Regions from separate parts of the Allorhizobium sp. nf9_anc genome, predicted to be linked through region 1. Evidence: predicted binding sites of a transcription regulator. Region 1 holds the regulator's gene; each other region holds the start of a gene.
The links. Region 1 encodes LexA, which represses DNA repair genes until DNA is damaged. Its sites were predicted from a motif close to TGTTCNNNNTGTGTTCNG; they were not measured.
Positions count from the first base shown of each region.

Region 2: a site for LexA is predicted at 2,707-2,724, ahead of AC02Y0_RS05025 (putative DNA modification/repair radical SAM protein). Genes of this name have one in related genera too.
Region 3: a site for LexA is predicted at 1,861-1,878, ahead of AC02Y0_RS22880 (ATP-dependent helicase). Genes of this name have one in related genera too.
Region 4: a site for LexA is predicted at 2,230-2,247, ahead of AC02Y0_RS19730 (ImuA family protein). Genes of this name have one in related genera too.

Region 1 is NZ_CM150481.1:1,768,611-1,772,821, forward strand. It holds gene kdsA (3-deoxy-8-phosphooctulonate synthase) at 1-468, opposite strand, end outside; gene AC02Y0_RS08385 (VOC family protein) at 465-1,358, opposite strand; gene AC02Y0_RS08390 (DUF1003 domain-containing protein) at 1,386-1,928, opposite strand; gene lexA (transcriptional repressor LexA) at 2,130-2,843, shown strand; gene AC02Y0_RS08400 (ComEC/Rec2 family competence protein) at 2,824-4,211, opposite strand, start outside.
Region 2 is NZ_CM150481.1:1,078,449-1,082,659, reverse strand. It holds gene AC02Y0_RS05035 (MFS transporter) at 1-2, shown strand, start outside; gene AC02Y0_RS05030 (UdgX family uracil-DNA binding protein) at 12-1,472, opposite strand; gene AC02Y0_RS05025 (putative DNA modification/repair radical SAM protein) at 1,472-2,701, opposite strand; gene greA (transcription elongation factor GreA) at 2,971-3,447, shown strand; gene AC02Y0_RS05015 (glycosyltransferase family 4 protein) at 3,464-4,211, shown strand, end outside.
Region 3 is NZ_JBWHZM010000002.1:151,534-155,744, reverse strand. It holds gene AC02Y0_RS22890 (LysR family transcriptional regulator) at 390-1,280, opposite strand; gene AC02Y0_RS22885 (helix-turn-helix domain-containing protein) at 1,478-1,693, shown strand; gene AC02Y0_RS22880 (ATP-dependent helicase) at 1,953-4,013, shown strand; gene AC02Y0_RS22875 (helix-turn-helix domain-containing protein) at 4,053-4,211, opposite strand, start outside.
Region 4 is NZ_CM150481.1:4,046,397-4,050,607, forward strand. It holds gene AC02Y0_RS19725 (Y-family DNA polymerase) at 1-1,248, opposite strand, end outside; gene AC02Y0_RS19730 (ImuA family protein) at 1,289-2,209, opposite strand; gene AC02Y0_RS19735 (metallopeptidase family protein) at 2,369-2,812, shown strand; gene ftrA (transcriptional regulator FtrA) at 2,882-3,907, opposite strand; gene AC02Y0_RS19745 (rhodanese-like domain-containing protein) at 3,977-4,211, shown strand, end outside.

The sequences.
Region 1 (4,211 bases):
CTTCATGTCCCAGGGGGCGAGGAACTGGCCCTTCTTGACGTTGATCGCGCGACCGGTCTTGGCGGCAGCAACAAGCAAGTCTGTCTGGCGGCAGAGGAAAGCCGGGATCTGCAGGATGTCGACGGTCGGGGCGACCGCAGCGCACTGTTCTTCGGTGTGGATGTCAGTGAGAACCGGAACGCCGAATTCCTTCTTGATGTCGGCGAAGACTTCCATTGCCGTTTCCAGGCCAATGCCGCGCTCGGCGGACAGCGAGGTGCGGTTCGCCTTGTCGAAGGAGGACTTGTAGACGAGGCCGAGGCCGAGTTCGCGGCAGAGCTCGACGAGCTGGCCGGCGATCATGAAGGCGTGATCGCGGCTTTCCATCTGGCAGGGACCTGCGATCAGGGCGAAACGGCCCTTCTGCGAGAAGACGGCCTTGCCCGCGCCTTCACCGACCACGACTTCCGAATTGGGAGAAACGCTCATTTCAACTCCTCGAAGGCGAAGGTCACGCCTTGCCCCTTTTCCGGCGCGACAACGAGGCGCGCGCCCGTTTTGTGATAGTGGACGCCATTAGCAGCGAGGCAGGCTTCTGTCACGCCGAGATCAGCGGTGGAGATGACCACCGCTGCACCCAGGAGACCACGCTCTGAGAGGGGAAGATCCTGGCCGTAATGGGCGAAGAAGCCTTCGGGCGTCAGAACATCGACGGCCGCATTGGCGGTTTCGATCGAGAGGCCGAAGGAGTGGGCGGTGACGTCGCGCTGCTCAAGCACCATTTCCAGCAGATATTGGAAGTCGCTCGGGTTTTCCTCGACCAGAACGATCCGCTTTAAACCCGTCGACCCATTTTGATGGACAGTCAGGGCGCCGCGATCAGCGGGAAGCGGGTTCACGCGCTCACAGGCAAAGGCGAAGAAATCCGGCGCCCTCAGATCCGCTGCGAAGGCAAGTCGAAAGGCGCCTTCCGCCGTTCGACCATCAGGGAAGCGAAACTGGCGCGCGAATTCGAGCAAGGGACCGGCGCTCTGCCCCTCGGCGTGGTAATGCGCATCATCGGCTGCCGCATCATCGGTCTTGACGACGAAGGCAGAAAGCCCCTCACCGCGACGAAAGCGGAAGGCCTGGTCGCGCGCCACAAAGACATTGTTGTTGCGCTGCGCCTCCAGGCAATCCTCGCGACTTCCGACGGCGAGCGGCTCAAGATAGGTGTCGTCGGCGAAGAAGACGCAGGCGTTCTCTGTGCCGAAGGGATGGCGCGCGTCGGCGGCGACCGTGAAGCCGAGCTGGTTCAGACGGTTTCGGCCGGTCTCTAGATCGACCACGGGCAGGACGAGGTGATCGATGGCGCGCGGCGCAGACATGGGATGGGACATGACTTGTCTCTGTTTCAGAAGCTAGATTTAGGAATTGTTCGGTCGGCTTGAAAGGGCCTCGACCGCCTTGCGCAGGGCATCGATCTCCTCGCGGGTCTCACGCAGTTCCTTTAGGACCTGCTCATCGATCTTGTGGTGCAGCGCCAAGACCTCGATCTCGGCCTTCAGGTTGATCTCATAATCCTTGGCCGCCATGAAGCGATCGCGCTCCGTCTGACGGTTCTGGCTCATCATGATGATCGGCGCCTGGATGGCCGCCAGCATGGACAGAATGAGGTTCAGAAAGATGAAGGGATAGGGGTCTAGCGCGCGCGTCGAAAGAAGGACCGTGTTGAGGAATACCCAGGCGACGAGGAAGAGCATGAACCCGATGATGAAAGCCCAGGATCCGCCGACCCTCGCGATCGCATCCGCGAGACGTTGGCCGAAGGTGGCGCCGGCTAGAAAGTCCTCGCCGGCATTGGTCGAGACCGTCCGGCGTTCGCGCGCCTTGCTCAACACCTTCTTCTCGGCCGAGGTCAGGTCGGCGGTCTGCTTGCCCAATACAATCTTTTCGATGTCTTTCAGCATATCCCACTTCCCGAAAGGGTCTCACGGCATGCGAGACGTCTTTTTGGCAGCGCCGCGCGCCGATCCTGTCTTGTTGCCAAGTTTCATCTCGGGCTATCGCATTTTCTCACCGGCTCTTCACGGAAATTTATCCACTTGCGGAACACAAATGGAACATATAGTGTCTGTTCTGGATTTGTTTCACCCTAAGGGGCTCCACATATGCTGACGCGCAAGCAACAGGAACTGCTTCTCTTCATCCACGAACGGATGAAGGAATCGGGTGTCCCGCCGTCCTTCGACGAGATGAAGGATGCGCTGGACCTCGCATCGAAATCCGGCATCCATCGACTGATCACGGCTCTCGAAGAACGCGGCTTTATCCGCCGCCTGCCGAACAGGGCTCGTGCGCTCGAGGTGATCAAGCTCCCGGAAGCCTATACGCCGAGCCTGCAGCCGCGTCGCGGCTTTGCGCCTAGCGTGATCGAGGGCAGCCTCGGCAAGACGCCGCCACCAAGCCTCACCAAGCCGCCGGTGGAAGAGAGCAGCTCGTCTGTGTCGGTCCCGGTCATGGGGCGAATCGCGGCCGGTGTGCCGATCTCGGCTATCCAGAACAATACGCATGACATCACGGTGCCTGCCGAAATGATCGGCGCTGGGGATCACTACGCCCTTGAGGTCAAGGGTGATTCGATGATCGAAGCCGGCATTCTCGACGGCGATACGGTCATCATTCGCAATGCCTCGAATGCCAATCCGGGCGACATAATCGTAGCCCTCGTCGATGACGAGGAAGCAACATTGAAGCGCTTCCGCCGCCGAGGCGCCTCGATCGCGCTTGAGGCCGCGAACCCGGCTTATGAAACACGCATCTTCCCGCCGGATCGCGTCAAGATCCAGGGCAAGCTGGTGGGGCTTATTCGCCGCTATCATTGATGTCGGGTATGGGGTCCGCTAGCGGCCGTTTCATGCCGCGGCTGAATGGTTCAGGCGCTAGGTGCTCTATATCGGCCTGTCCGGTTCGCCAGTCATAAAGGCGGTGCGCGGTCCAAGGCCGCGCCGCCCCCTCGAAAGAAGTTTTGATCGCCAGGCCTTGCGGCATGTTTGCGATGCCTGAGATCTCGATAGCGCCAGTGGCCCTCAGGCTGGTCTGCGAGAAGAGAACCGCACCGGATCGGCAATAGGTTTGCCGGGTCCTCGCGGCGAGGACGACCAGATCGGCGCGGTCACACGCTGCGCCGAGAAGTTCGGAACGGTCGACCGTCATCAGTGTTTTTCCGGATATCAGCTTCAACGCGCACGCCTGACTTATGCAGACGAAGCGGCTGGTCTCGGCCGAGGTGATCAGGCGGTCGAAGATCGCTTCTGCTTCCTGTTGCTGGACATCCGTCCATGTCTCGCCCAGGCGCCAATCGGGTGACGGCGGCAATGGCCCGAGCTCAAGCATCAGAGGCGGCACGGGCTTGTCGATACCGAGGACGGGCTGCCACTGATCGAACAGGAAGGCCGACGGCCGCGTGCGGTTGGTGGCGAGGCTGGCACCTCGGTCTTCCCCTGTCCAGACGGCCACGAGGCGTGCGTCTTCGCTGATCAGCACGTCGCTTGGCTTCTCCGGCGGTGCCCACCATGTTGCAGCGACGGTAATAGCGATCAACGCCGTGCCTGCATGGCGAAGGCGCGTGCGCAGGAGCGTCAGCAGCAGCATCCCGGCGACCGTGCCGATCAGGAACGAGGCCGGCAATCGCGGGAAAACGTAGCCTCCACCCCATCCGGCCACGGTGTGTGCGACCAGCAGCACCAGTTCCAATCCCTGCCCCATCACCCAAAAGAATGGCGCATCGAGACCAAGCGGCATCATCAGCATGGCGATGAAGCCGGCGGGCATGACGACGATTGAGATCAGGGGCATTGCAGCGAGATTGGCTTCGAGGCCGTGAGTCGAGAGCCGGTGAAAGTGGGTGATGGCAAAGATCGCCGTTGCCATCCCGCCGATGAGGGAGGTCGCAAGCGTACCACCGACAAATGTGGCGCTTGCCGCTGCAATCCGCATGCCGACAGACCGCGCAGGCGGAAGGATCGCGCGCGGCCTTGCCCGCCACCCGGCATAGCCCGCGATCAATCCGGCGGTCGCCGCAAACGACATCTGGAAGCTCGGCCCCATGACGGTGGACGGTTGGACACAGAGGATGGCAACCGCCGCCAGGGCGAGATTGCGCAGGCTGATGGCGGGCCGGTCGAAAAGCACGGCCGTCAGCATGATTGCTGTCATCAGATAGGCTCGGAGCGCCGAGACCTGATAGCCGG
Region 2 (4,211 bases), 690 kb from region 1:
GAAGACCGTGGTCAAACTGCAGGCAGTGTCTCATGAAGACGCTTCACGCCCTGCAGATCGGACCGGAAGGCTGCAAGGCTGCGCGCTTTCAGATCCGCATCCGGCATCCGCAAGATTGCAGCGGGGTGCGTGGTAACGAGCAGCATGCGGTCATCCTGCATCGGGATCGGCATGCCGCGCACTTCAGCGATCGGGCGGCTTTCTCCGGTGAGGGAAAGATAAGCGGTTGCCCCCAATGCCACCACGATGCGCGGCTTGATCACCTCGATCTCCTTGGCCACCCACCAGCGGCAATGAGCGACCTCTCCGGCATCGGGACGCATATGGATGCGGCGCTTGCCGCGCCGCTCATATTTGAAATGCTTGACGGCATTGGTGACGTAGACCTCGCCCCGCTCGATATCCGCCGCCTCCACCGCCTCGTCGAACACTTGGCCCGCTGGGCCGATAAAGGGCTTGCCCGCCAGATCCTCGGTATCCCCAGGTTGCTCTCCGACAAACATGATATCGGCCCGCTGAGGCCCCTCCCCAAACACCGTCTGCGTCGCATGGCAATGCAAGGGACACCGCGTGCACACAGCTGCTTCTTCACGCAGCCGCGCCAATGGTGAGAGATCGGCGTCCCCACCCTCTTCCTCCCGCCCACGCCATTGCGCCTGCAACCGCTCGTGAAAGGCAGGCGGCTGGCTGGCCTGCCGCGCCGCCATCTCGGCCACCCGACGTTCGGCGCCCGCGATCAAATCCGGAATGAGCGACGCCTCCGGCATGTTCTTCCAGTATTTCTTCGGCATCTCCGACTGCATGGCCCGGATCTTCAAGCGTGCCGGATTAAAGATATTGGCAAAATAGGTGCGCCAGAGTTCGTCCGTCTCATCCTCGGCCTCTGGCCGGGCAGCCGGCTCACGCGAGGTCTTCAACTCCTCGCCGTTCCACGCCGCCGACCCCTTGGGCGTTGCGATCAGCCAGTCCATGTCGGTGAAGCGCCGCTGAAAGAAGCCAGCCGTGCGCGAGACGATGAAATGCTCCGGCTCGAACCAGGCGACGAAACGCCGACGCGCCGCCTGCACGCCTTCCACCTCGCGGAACCGCACGAAGGCCTTCATTTTGTGGCTGTCGCGCCTGACATTCTTGATCAGTCGCGTCAGCTGAGAAATGTCGACATCGGAGGAAACCTGTAGAAGGCTGCGCTCCTCCTGCAGCCGCCAGAGAATACGATAGAGAAGTGCAAAACGATCCGGATCCGAATGGCAGATCGCCGCTTCCGCGGCCTCGATGAAGCCCTTCGGCACGACAATCTCAGACGTTCCGCCTTCCTTTGTCGTCGCTTCCGCCATGGATCCGAAGAGATCGCGCCCCTGCCCCGATAGCTGCCACCGGACCTGATCGGGCGCGATTGCATCGACAAGCAGCCGCCGGGCCGCATCACGCCACTCAGCGAAATCGCCCTGTCCCTCGAGCGTAACCGTGCGCATCAGAACAGCGACAGCTGTTGGGCGGGCGGCGCGAACACGGCGCGCAGATCCGAGCGGTCGAGGCTGCTATGCGGCGACCAGCCTTCGGCCACGATGAAGGACCGCACCTTCTTCAAGGACACGCCCAGCCGTGACAGATCTTCCAGACGCACGCGCCTATGGCGCCGCGCCGACAAAAGCCCATTCACCGTCTTCGTGCCGAAGCCCGGCACCCGCAAAAGCGTCTCGCGGTCCGCCTTGTTCACATCGACGGGAAACCGGTCGCGATTAGCGAGCGCCCAGGCGAGTTTCGGATCAAGCTCCAGATCGAGCATACCGCCCTGCCCGATCGAGGCGATCTCCTCGACCGAGAATCCATAGAAGCGATAGAGCCAGTCCGCCTGGTAGAGTCTGTGCTCACGCATCAGCGGCGGCTTGATCAGCGGCAGATTGCGCGAACTGTCCGGGATCGGGCTGAAAGCCGAATAGTAGACACGTTTCAGTCCGTAGCTGCTGTAGAGCCGGGCACTCGATCCAAGAATGGTCGCATCATCGGCGCCATCAGCCCCGACGATCATCTGCGTGCTCTGCCCGCCGGGCACGAACTTCTTGCGACGACCGGTATGCGTCGGCTCGCGTGCTTCGTCGATCTTGAGCCGCAAGTCGGCCATGGAACGGCGAATGTTCACAGGCCGCTTCTCCGGTGCATAGCGCTCCAGTCCGTGATCGGTCGGAAGCTCGATATTGATCGACAGGCGATCGGCATAGAGACCGGCTTCTTCGACGAGATGGGCGGAGGCCTCCGGGATCGTCTTCAGATGGATATAGCCGCGAAAGTCATGCTTCGTCCGGAGATCCCGGGCGACCTTGACCATCTCGGCCATCGTGTCATCAGACGATCGGATGATGCCGGACGACAGGAACAGGCCCTCGATATAATTGCGACGATAGAACTCGATGGTCAGCCACACCACTTCGTCAGGGGTGAAGCGAGCACGCTCCACATTGCTGGAGGACCGGTTGATGCAATAGGCGCAATCGTAAATGCAGAAGTTGGTGAGCAGAATTTTCAACAGCGAGATGCAACGCCCGTCAGGGGCGTAGGCATGGCAAATGCCCGACCCTTCTGTCGAACCGAGACCACCCGAGGCCGACGAGTCGCGTTTCGTCGTCCCGCTGGACGCGCAGGATGCATCGTATTTCGCGGCGTCGGAGAGAATGGCGAGGCGTTCTTTGAGCGACTTCTTCATAAGTTCGTTCTCTAAACGTTCTCATGACTTTCGTCAAGAAACTCCCCTGCGGCATTCCGTCCGTCCACGACTTTGCCCTCTGATATTGCTCGACTTTTTGGCGCAGAAACGAGCGGTCGGAGGCGGCATGTCGAAAACTCTGGAAATTGCGGCGGGCATTCTGCTATAGTGTTGGTCAACCTGATTTGTGACACGGTTCCGCAGCTTTGCTTCGGAACCTGTTTTCTTTTGTGCCCGCGCCTGCGGCCATGAAGACGAAGGATAAAGAAATGGTAGAAAAGGTACCGATGACGCAGAACGGCTTCGCCAAGCTCAACGAAGAGTTGCGCTGGCGCCAGCAGGAAGAGCGTCCGCGCATCATCGAGGCGATCGCAGAGGCGCGCGCCCATGGCGACCTTTCCGAAAATGCGGAATATCACGCAGCCAAGGAAGCTCAGAGCCACAACGAGGGCCGCGTCGGCGAACTCGAGGATCTGATCGCCCGCGCAGAAGTCATCGACCTCTCGAAAATGTCCGGCTCCACGATCAAGTTCGGCGCGACCGTCAAGCTGATCGACGAAGACACCGACGAAGAGAAGACCTACCAGATCGTCGGCGACCAGGAAGCCGACGTGAAGGCCGGCCGCATCTCGATCTCTTCCCCGATCGCCCGCGCCCTGATCGGCAAGGAAGTCGGCGACAACATCGAAGTTGTCGCCCCGGGCGGCTCCAAGGCCTACGAGATCCTCGCGGTCAAGTGGGGCTGATGGACCGGTCCCTGTGATGCCTAAGCGAAAGATTTACGTGGACCCTGCAGGGGTCCACGTTATCGCACCAAACTTCAAGCAGCGCCTTTCCGGCGTCACCTCGACAATCATCCAGCTCGTACCTGTCCAGAACCGCCTCGGCCAGAAGGTCGCGGTTCTCGGACCGGGTCTCCCGGCCCATCTCCCGCACCTACGTTTCCGCGACCTTTGGAAGCTCTGGCGCGCACCGGAGGGCAGGAAGAACCGTGTCTGGCACGCTCGTCGCAACAATGAAATGCTGGCGGGCCTCATTCTGCGAGACCTGTTCCGCATGCCGCTGAAGCTGCTCTTCACGTCTGCGGCCCAGAGACACCACAGCAGCTACACCCGCTGGCTCATCTCGAAGATGGACGGTGTGGTCGCGACGAACGCCAAGTCCGGTTCCTTTCTTAGGGTTCCGCACCGCGTCATTCGCCATGGCGTGGACCTTGATCTTTTCCACCCGTCTGAAGAGATCGACACCACCATTCCCGAGTATCTGAAGGGCCGCCGCCTCATCGGCTGCTTTGGCCGGGTGCGCCATCAGAAGGGCACGGATATCTTTGTCCGGGCGATGATAGCGCTATTGCCTGATAATCCCGACTGGACGGCCGTGATTTCCGGCCGTGTGACAGCAGAGCATGCCGGTTTCGCCTACGAGCTCAGGGCAGAGATCGCCGCCGCCGGCCTGAGCGACCGGATCCGTTTTCTCGGCGAGGTCGATGACATCAAGCCGTGGTATCGTC
Region 3 (4,211 bases), on a different replicon from region 1:
CTGTACGTTATGCACTAAAGCTCACGTCTGATCAAGCTCAGTTCATTTAACTGGTCACAAGAGCACCTCGCGTCCAGTTTTTTGCACAAAATCAGGTGTCCGCAACCGCGACCAGCCAAGCTCGGCTTGAATATCGGAGGCCTCAGCATTGCGACGGCTCAGATTAGCCGGGAGGCCGGGAATTCTCGACACGCAGGGAACCGGTTCAAAAGGGTAACCGCAGGAGCCTGAGCGGAGCGACCCGAAGGGTCAGGCGGGACCGACTGCCCACGGGCCCTGCGTTCCGCTTGAAAGGGATCGTCGCACTCAGGCTAAGTTGATTCCTCACAACAAAAAAACGGCAATCTGTACGGCTGACAACGGACGCGGAATGGCGGGAACAGAACCCCTCACCTGCCCTGCCGCCCGAGTGTTCTTGCAATATCAATGATATCGTCGCGTGCAGCCGTCGGATCATCTTTGCTCCAGGCAACACCGAGCCCGATCTTCAGATCAATGCCGGTCACTTTTTTTAGGACAACACCCCTGCCCGGCAGATCCCCCGTCCATTCTGGCGCAAAGCCGACACCGAGGCCTGAGGAGACCAGTGAGATCAGCGAAAACGTATCGTCGCAGGTATAGGCGACATTCTCGGAAAGCCCATGCTGTTCAAATGCCTCTGCGAAATACCGCTCGGTATAAGAGAGGTTCTGTCGCTTGAAGCCTATGATCTTTTCGCTCCGCAGATCCTCGATCGTCACCTCGTGTTTCAGCGCCAGCGGATTGTCCTGTCGCACAGCCAGGAGATAGCGCTCATGGGCAATCGAGAAGAAGCGAAGAGATCCGATGTTCTCGACCGGTCGGATGAAGCCCAGGTTCAGGCGCCCACATTCGAGCTGGCGGATGATATCGGCGGTCGAGCCGTTTGACACATGCAGGCGGATGTCTGGAAACTTCCTTACAATCCGCGCCAGGAACGCCGGCAGCACACCCACCGTTGCCGGATAGATCGTGCCGATCTTGATCTCGCGCATGGTTCTGCCCCCTGCCGCACGCGCCATCTCGGCGGATAGATCAAGATCCCCGAGCATGCGCACGCAGCGATCATAAAAGACCTCCCCTGCCCGCGTCAGCTCCACCTTGCGCGTCGAGCGGGTAAGGAGCTGTACGCCGAGCCCCTTCTCGAGCGCCTGCACCTGGGTGCTCAGCGCCGGCTGGGCGATGTTCACCCGCATGGCGGCCCGGCCGAAATGCAACTCCTCGGCAACGGCGACAAAGTAGGAGAGTTGGCGGAGTTCCATAATGAGCTCCCCGGACACAGGTTAGCGAGCCTATCGTCAGCTGGGCACGACAAATCGCGCTCGCGACGGCGAGTGAATACATTTATGGTCATGGAATCAGCGGGTTCGCCGCATTATGCAATTGATAGCTGAGCAAAAACGCCACGTCAAGTCGTTTTCGCTCATTGGAGGCGATTTTGTTTGCGGTTCAGTGCAAAATGGCTCGCACCGCCTTGGGCTGGAGCGTCAAGGATCTGGCAACAGCCGCAAGTGTATCGACCAACACGATTGTGAGGCTCGAGCGAGGAGAGGCACTGAAACCGCGCACCATCGCTGACATACGCGACGCCCTTGAAAATGGCGGAGTAGTATTTCTGGACGGTGAGTATGCCGGAAATGGCGGGCCAGGCGTCAGGTTCAAAAACCAGCCTTAAGTGCCAGCCGCGAACCCTCGGACGAGCTGTAGGAACCCTCCACTGGCTGGGCTGCCACAATTGGAACTCCAGGATAGCAGAAACACCCTGCGCCATTCATAGTCTCAAAGGTTGATACCCATCATTCCGACAGTTGAACCATCTTGCGGTGGTTCACGAAGCTGCTATGTTCTTTTTTTGTTCCGAAAGAACCTCGTCGGCACGGGCCTGCGCCCAAGATGCCAGTGCACCCCGACAACGATCAAGCCATTGAGCACGAATGACGGCCTATCTGGAAAAACTGAACGAGCAGCAACGGCAAGCGGTCATGCATGGCGTTGGGGCAGCTGACGGCGCGCCTGGAGGGCCGCTTCTGATCATTGCCGGTGCGGGCTCGGGCAAGACCAATACCCTTGCCCATCGCGTCGCTCACCTGATCGTCAACGGGGCTGATCCCCGTCGTATCCTTTTAATGACGTTTTCACGTCGGGCAGCTTCAGAATTGGGGCGGCGCGTCGATCGGATCTGCCGGCAGGTGCTGGGAGACAAGGCCATGGGTGAGGCGCTCACCTGGTCGGGGACGTTTCATGGAATTGGCGCCAGGCTGTTGCGCCACTATGCCGAACAGGTCGGTCTCAACATCGATTTTACCATCCACGACAGGGAGGACAGTGCCGACCTGATGAACCTCGTTCGTCACGAGCTGGGGTTCTCCAAAACGGAAACCCGCTTTCCGACCAAGGGCACCTGTCTGTCCATCTATTCGCGTGTCGTGAATGCACAGAGCTCGATCCTGGACGTCCTCAAATCTGCCTATCCTTGGGCCCTTGGCTGGGAAGACGAATTGAAGCAGCTGTTTGGCGCCTATGTGGAGGCCAAGCAGGTTCAAGGCGTTCTCGATTACGATGACCTCCTTCTTTACTGGGCGCAGATGATCTCGCATCCGGAACTTGCAGAGGATATCGGTGGTCGCTTCGATCATGTTCTGCTCGACGAATATCAAGACACCAACCACCTTCAGGCGGAAATCCTGCTGTCGCTTAAACCTGGCGGGCGCGGGCTGACAGTCGTCGGTGACGACGCCCAGTCGATCTATTCGTTTCGGGCAGCAAGTGTGCGAAACATCCTCGACTTTCCAAATGCGTTCTCGCCGAAGCCCGCCGACGTCATCACGCTTGAGCGCAATTACCGCTCCACCCAGCCGATCCTTGCGGCGGCAAATGGAGTGATCGGTCTTGCCCGCGAGCGCTATACCAAGAACCTCTGGACGGACAGGACGTCGGAGCAAAGACCACTTCTCGTGACGGTCCGCGACGAGACTGACCAGGCTGCCTATATCGTTGAGCAGGTGCTCGCCAATCGCGAAACCGGTACTGCCTTGAAACAGCAGGCAGTCTTGTTCCGAACATCGAGCCACAGTGGAACGCTGGAAGTCGAACTGACCCGACGCAACATTCCTTTCGTGAAGTTCGGAGGTCTGAAGTTTCTCGACAGTGCCCATGTGAAGGATCTGCTAGCCACATTGCGCTTTGCCCAGAACCCGCGCGACAGGGTCGCCGGTTTTCGCCTGCTTCAGATGTTGCCGGGTATTGGCCCCCAAAGGGCCGCCAAGATCCTTGATACGATCGCTGACGATCCAGAACCCTTGCAGTCGCTTGCCGAGATCCCACCACCGCCAAAAACGGGTGACGACTGGGGAGCTTTCGTGGATCTTCTGACGACGCTTCGCAAGGCAGAAGGCGGGTGGCCGACAGAACTCCAGATCGCCAGGCTCTGGTATGAGCCCCATCTCGACCGCATTCATGAAGATGCCGAAACCCGCAAGGCCGACCTTGTGCAGCTTGAACAGATCGCCGGCGGCTATCCGAGCCGTGAACGCTTCCTGACTGAACTGACACTTGATCCGCCGGATGCCACAAGCGACCAGGCGGGCGTGCCGTTGCTCGACGAGGACTATCTGATCCTGTCGACCATTCATTCAGCCAAAGGACAGGAATGGCGTTCAGTCTTCATGCTCAACGTCGTTGACGGCTGTCTTCCCTCGGATCTTGGTGCGGGCACGACGGCCGAGCTTGAGGAGGAGCGGCGCCTGCTCTATGTCGGCATGACACGCGCACGCGACAGTTTAAGCCTGATTACCCCCCAGCGGTTCTTCACACATGGGCAGAATGCAAAGGGCGACAGGCATGTCTATGCCTCACGCACGCGCTTCATCCCGGCCATGCTTCTGCAGTATTTTGAGCAGGCAGGCTGGCCGAAGGTCGCTCAGTCTGCGACGCAACGCAGTGCAAACCAGATCCGCATCGATGTTGCGGCAAATATGCGCGGCATGTGGAAATAGACGCTAAAGGTCGGCTCAATCGGATGAGTGGCGAGAAGGTCAGCCTTGTGAGCCAATATCGCTTTCAAAGGTGAAGGTGTCGGTATCCGATCCGTCGATGATGTCATGGGGTCTCAGGAGCCCATTGACAGCCGGCACCCAGACTTTCGGGACGAACATCAGTTCGAGATTCATTGCGCGGGCAATGCTCATCAGTGT
Region 4 (4,211 bases), 2.3 Mb from region 1:
CAGGATGCGCCGCTGGACACGACGCCAGCGGAAGCTTGCCGGCGGACCGTCCGGCACGGCAGACATGACCTCGACCTCTTCAGGGCGATCGAGCAGCCGCAAGGGACGCAGGCCTCGAACCGGCCTTGCGGCCACATCCGTTCGGGCCCCCGGGAGATCGAGGCCCTTCAGCGCATCGCTCGCCGTCGCATGCATTGTCGCTCTCTCTGGCCAATGGCTGGCAAGCGGCACAGGCAGGCGCAAAGCACGCTCGCCCAAACGGGCTGAAACCTGATCCAGGAAGCGGGTAAGGCCTTCGCAGTTGCCCTCTTCTCCGGCGAGGGCGGGTTGGCGGGCATCGAAAGTTTCGCTCAAGAGAACGTTGAGGCGGACGAGTTCGAAGCCGAAGCCGGCGTCGAGATCATCCCGCAGCACGGCGAGCCGCTCCTCGAACAGCGACCGGATGCGGGTTGCATCCCGCAAAGGGGCGGAGGCGCTGACCTCGATGCGGAAGACACAGCCGTCAACGCGGAATACCAGAAGTTCGAAGAGGCGACCGCCTTCGCCGCGAGCCTCAAGCGACGTCTTCAGGCCTGCTGCCAGGCGGCCCGAGAGATCAAGGACCTGATCCTCGGTCATGATCGGTTCGGCGAGGCGGCGTTCGGCGGACAGGAGCGGCAGATGGCGGCGCGGCGAGATCGGTTCGCCTTCCCGGCCGAGAGCCTGATCAAGACGCAGCATCGGACCTGCGCCGAAGCGGCGCGTGATGGGTGGTCTGGAGGCTGCGAGCAGGTCGGCAACCGTCTTCAGGCCAACCCGGGCGAGATCGATGACCGTTTGGGGCTCGAGGCGCAGCGATGCGAGAGGCAGGGGGGCAAGTGCAGCGGCTGCCTCGGATGGTGTGACACGCTGCGGACCGCCAAAGCGGCTACAGGCGCGTGCGAGGCCCGGTGTCGGGCCGACCGCAATGCGGACGGCGAGGCCGAAAGCCGTCAGGCGGCGCTCGGCATCCTCGAGCAGTTTTTCTTCGCCACCGAAGAGATGGGCGCAGCCGGTGATATCCAGCATCAGGCCGTCGTCACCGTCCAGGGCCACCAAGGGGGTATAGCGGTCGCACCAGTCAGCGATGGCGTTGAGCAGCGCGCGGTCTGCTGCGGGATCCGCCTCGATCACGTCGAGGTCCGCACAGATGGCACGCGCTTCGGCCAGACCTTGTCCGATCCGCAGACCAAAGGTTTCCGATGTCTCGTCCAGTGCCGTGATGCGCATGGCATTCGCGACCCGGCCGGCACAGGCCAGCGGCGGATATTCAGGATGCGCGGTCGAGACGGGGGGCAAACGCCAGGAGAGACCCCATCGACGCCGGGCGATGCGGTCTGTCGGCAGTTTGGGGAAAAAGAGCGAGAGGATGCGGCGATCCGAGACCAGATGATTTGAAATGGTCGTAGAGGTGAAGGCGGCGTTCATCGGAATTCCACTCCAGAATGAGTTCGGGTGAGCCCGGGATGCGGGATTTCTCAAGTGTGATGTGAAAGACGGGTGACCCGATGCTGCCGCCCAGCAGGGACCCGTCGGCGAGATGCCGCGCCGCCGCCGGCGCGGGTTCGACAGCCAGGCGAAGAAGGGCGCTCGACGCTTCTTCCTCGCCCGCCTGGCGTAGAACCAAAAGCCTGCCACCGGTGGCGCGGGCCTTCAGGCTCAGGCGCCGGCTCTCGGTGAGGCCGAATTTCTTGGGGTTGCCATGTACTTCCAGCAGTATGGCGGAAAAGGCCCGGGAGGTGAGTGCTGCCTCGACAAGCCAGAGCGCATCCTCCAGGCGGCGCGGCAAGGCATGGACCAAAGTCAGTGGTGACAGCCCGAAATCGAGAAGGCCCGGCGCATAAGCGAGGCCTGCTTCGCGCACGACATGGGGATCGGCGACGAAAAGCAGGCGCTGCCTCGCCGCTTCATCCCTTTCCATGGCCATGAGCGCCAGAGCCATGCCAAAGCCCATCACGGCCCCGGACTGTTGCAGCCTTTGGCCCCTCATTTCGAGCAGATTTCCCGGGGCCAGCATCTGGCCCATCAGGGCGTCAAAGAGGTCCTGTTGGTCCGTGCCCGGCGCGCGATCCGGAGTTTTCGGCTCTGCCGTTGCTGCCAAGCGCGCGACATGATCAGGCTTTCCCTCGATCCGGGCAATCGCCTCCCGCAGGGCAAAAAGCGTCTCGCGCGTCTGAGGGCTCTCGCCCATGACGATCTCTCCTGATGAATTGTTCTCTATTTGTTCCTATGGATTCCAGAGCTGCCCGAAAGAGTCAACCGGATTCAAATGAGAATTTATTCCTTGATTGAATTCACTCTCGAAATGGCGCGGCAAAACGCCTATATGTTCGCCAAGTAAGGAGTATCCATGGCCCGCATAGACCAGAGCGAGGATTGGCGCGAACGGCATGCCCCGACGATCAGCACATTCGAGTCGCTGGCGATCGAGGCTTATGGCCACCTGCCGCAAGAATTCCGCGACCTGAGCAAGGATCTCATCATCGAGATCACTGATTTCCCGACCGACGAAGTGTTCGAAGACATGGCGCTCGAAACGCCCTTCGACCTGCTTGGTCTGTTCGAAGGGCGGGGAATTTCAGAACGGTTTTCCATGGAAACCGGCATGATGCCGAACCGCATCATTCTCTATCGTCGTCCGATCCTCGATTACTGGGCGGAGAACGAAGAGACGCTGGGTGATATCATCACCCATGTGCTGATCCACGAAATCGGCCACCATTTCGGCCTGTCGGACGACGACATGGAGCGGATCGAGGAAAGTGCCGAAGAAGCGGCCTCTGCCGAGCGGTAACTCTCGTCATTCGCGCGGCCGCGATCGGTGACGTTTCCGGTCTGCGCATGCACTCTGCTTTTCCAGAGCTTAGCCTGTCTGCCCGAACCGTGACCGATAGGCCGTCGGGCTGATATCCAATCGCGTGCGAAAATGATGGCGCAGCGTTGCCGGCGTGCCAAAGCCTGAGGCGATGGCGATGTCATCGAGCGACAGTGCTGACCGCCTTTCCAGGAGGTCGCAGGCATGGCGCAGTCTCCGGGTGAGGAGAAACTCGCCGGGGCTCGTGCCGGTCAGGTCGTGGAACCGGCGCTGGAACGTTCTTGTGCTCATTCCGGCTCGGGTGGCCATCTCCGCAAGCGTCACCTCGCGCTCCAAATTGGCGTCGATCCACTCGATCAGCGGCCCCAGCCGCTGGCCCTCACGCTCCTCAGGCACGGGTCTCACGATAAATTGCGCCTGGCCGCCCTCGCGATGGGGCGGAACGACAAGCCGACGCGCGACGCTGTTGGCGGCTTCCGCACCAAAATCGCGGCGCACGACATGGAGGCAGAGATCGATGCCAGCCGCACTGCCGGCCGCCGTCAGGATCTCGCCTTCGTCCACATAGAGCACATCCGGGTCGAGGTGGATTTCTGGATGACGGGCAGCAATGGTATCGGCGTAACGCCAATGCGTCGTGGCCCGGCGGCCGTCGAGCAGGCCGGTGGCGGCGAGGACTGCGACGCCGGAGCAGAGCGACATCAGTCGCGCACCTCGGTTGTGGGCGGCGCGCAAGGCTTGAAGCAGTGGATCGGGAACAGGTTCTGTTATCCCGCGCCAGCCGGGGACGACGATAAGGTCAGCTTCTTCCAGCAGTTCCAGCCCGCCGCCTGCGGTGACGCTCAGTCCGCCGGCCGCGCGCAGAGGACCCGACTCGATCGCAGCCGTCATGTGGCGATACCAGCCTTCACCCATTTCCGGCCGGGCAAGGCCGAACACTTCCACGCCAACTCCGAATTCGAAGGTACAGAGCCCGTCATAGGCCAAGGTGACGACGCGCGGGCCGGTCAGTGTCAATTCGGTGAAGGCAGATGGTCTTGTCGTCATTGGCGTGATCTTTACGCATCTTGTCATTCACGCCAATTTCGCTGATGTGAGCAAAAAGGCAAGGTCCGCTCATCGTCCAGATGAAAGGAACCCGTCATGCCGAGCCTCGTCAGTGAAATCCCCGCCGCCGATCCCGCCCTCGTCGCTGCACATTATGCCGCGCGGCTCGCCTTCGAGACCGATTGCTGGGACGTGAATGAGGTAATGAGTCGGGGTGATCAGGACTTCGTGTTGCTCGACGTGCGTGGGCCAAAGCTGTTCGAACGGGGTCACGTGCCCGGTGCGATCAACCTGCCGCATGGCAAGATGACCGAACGGAAGATGGCGGAAT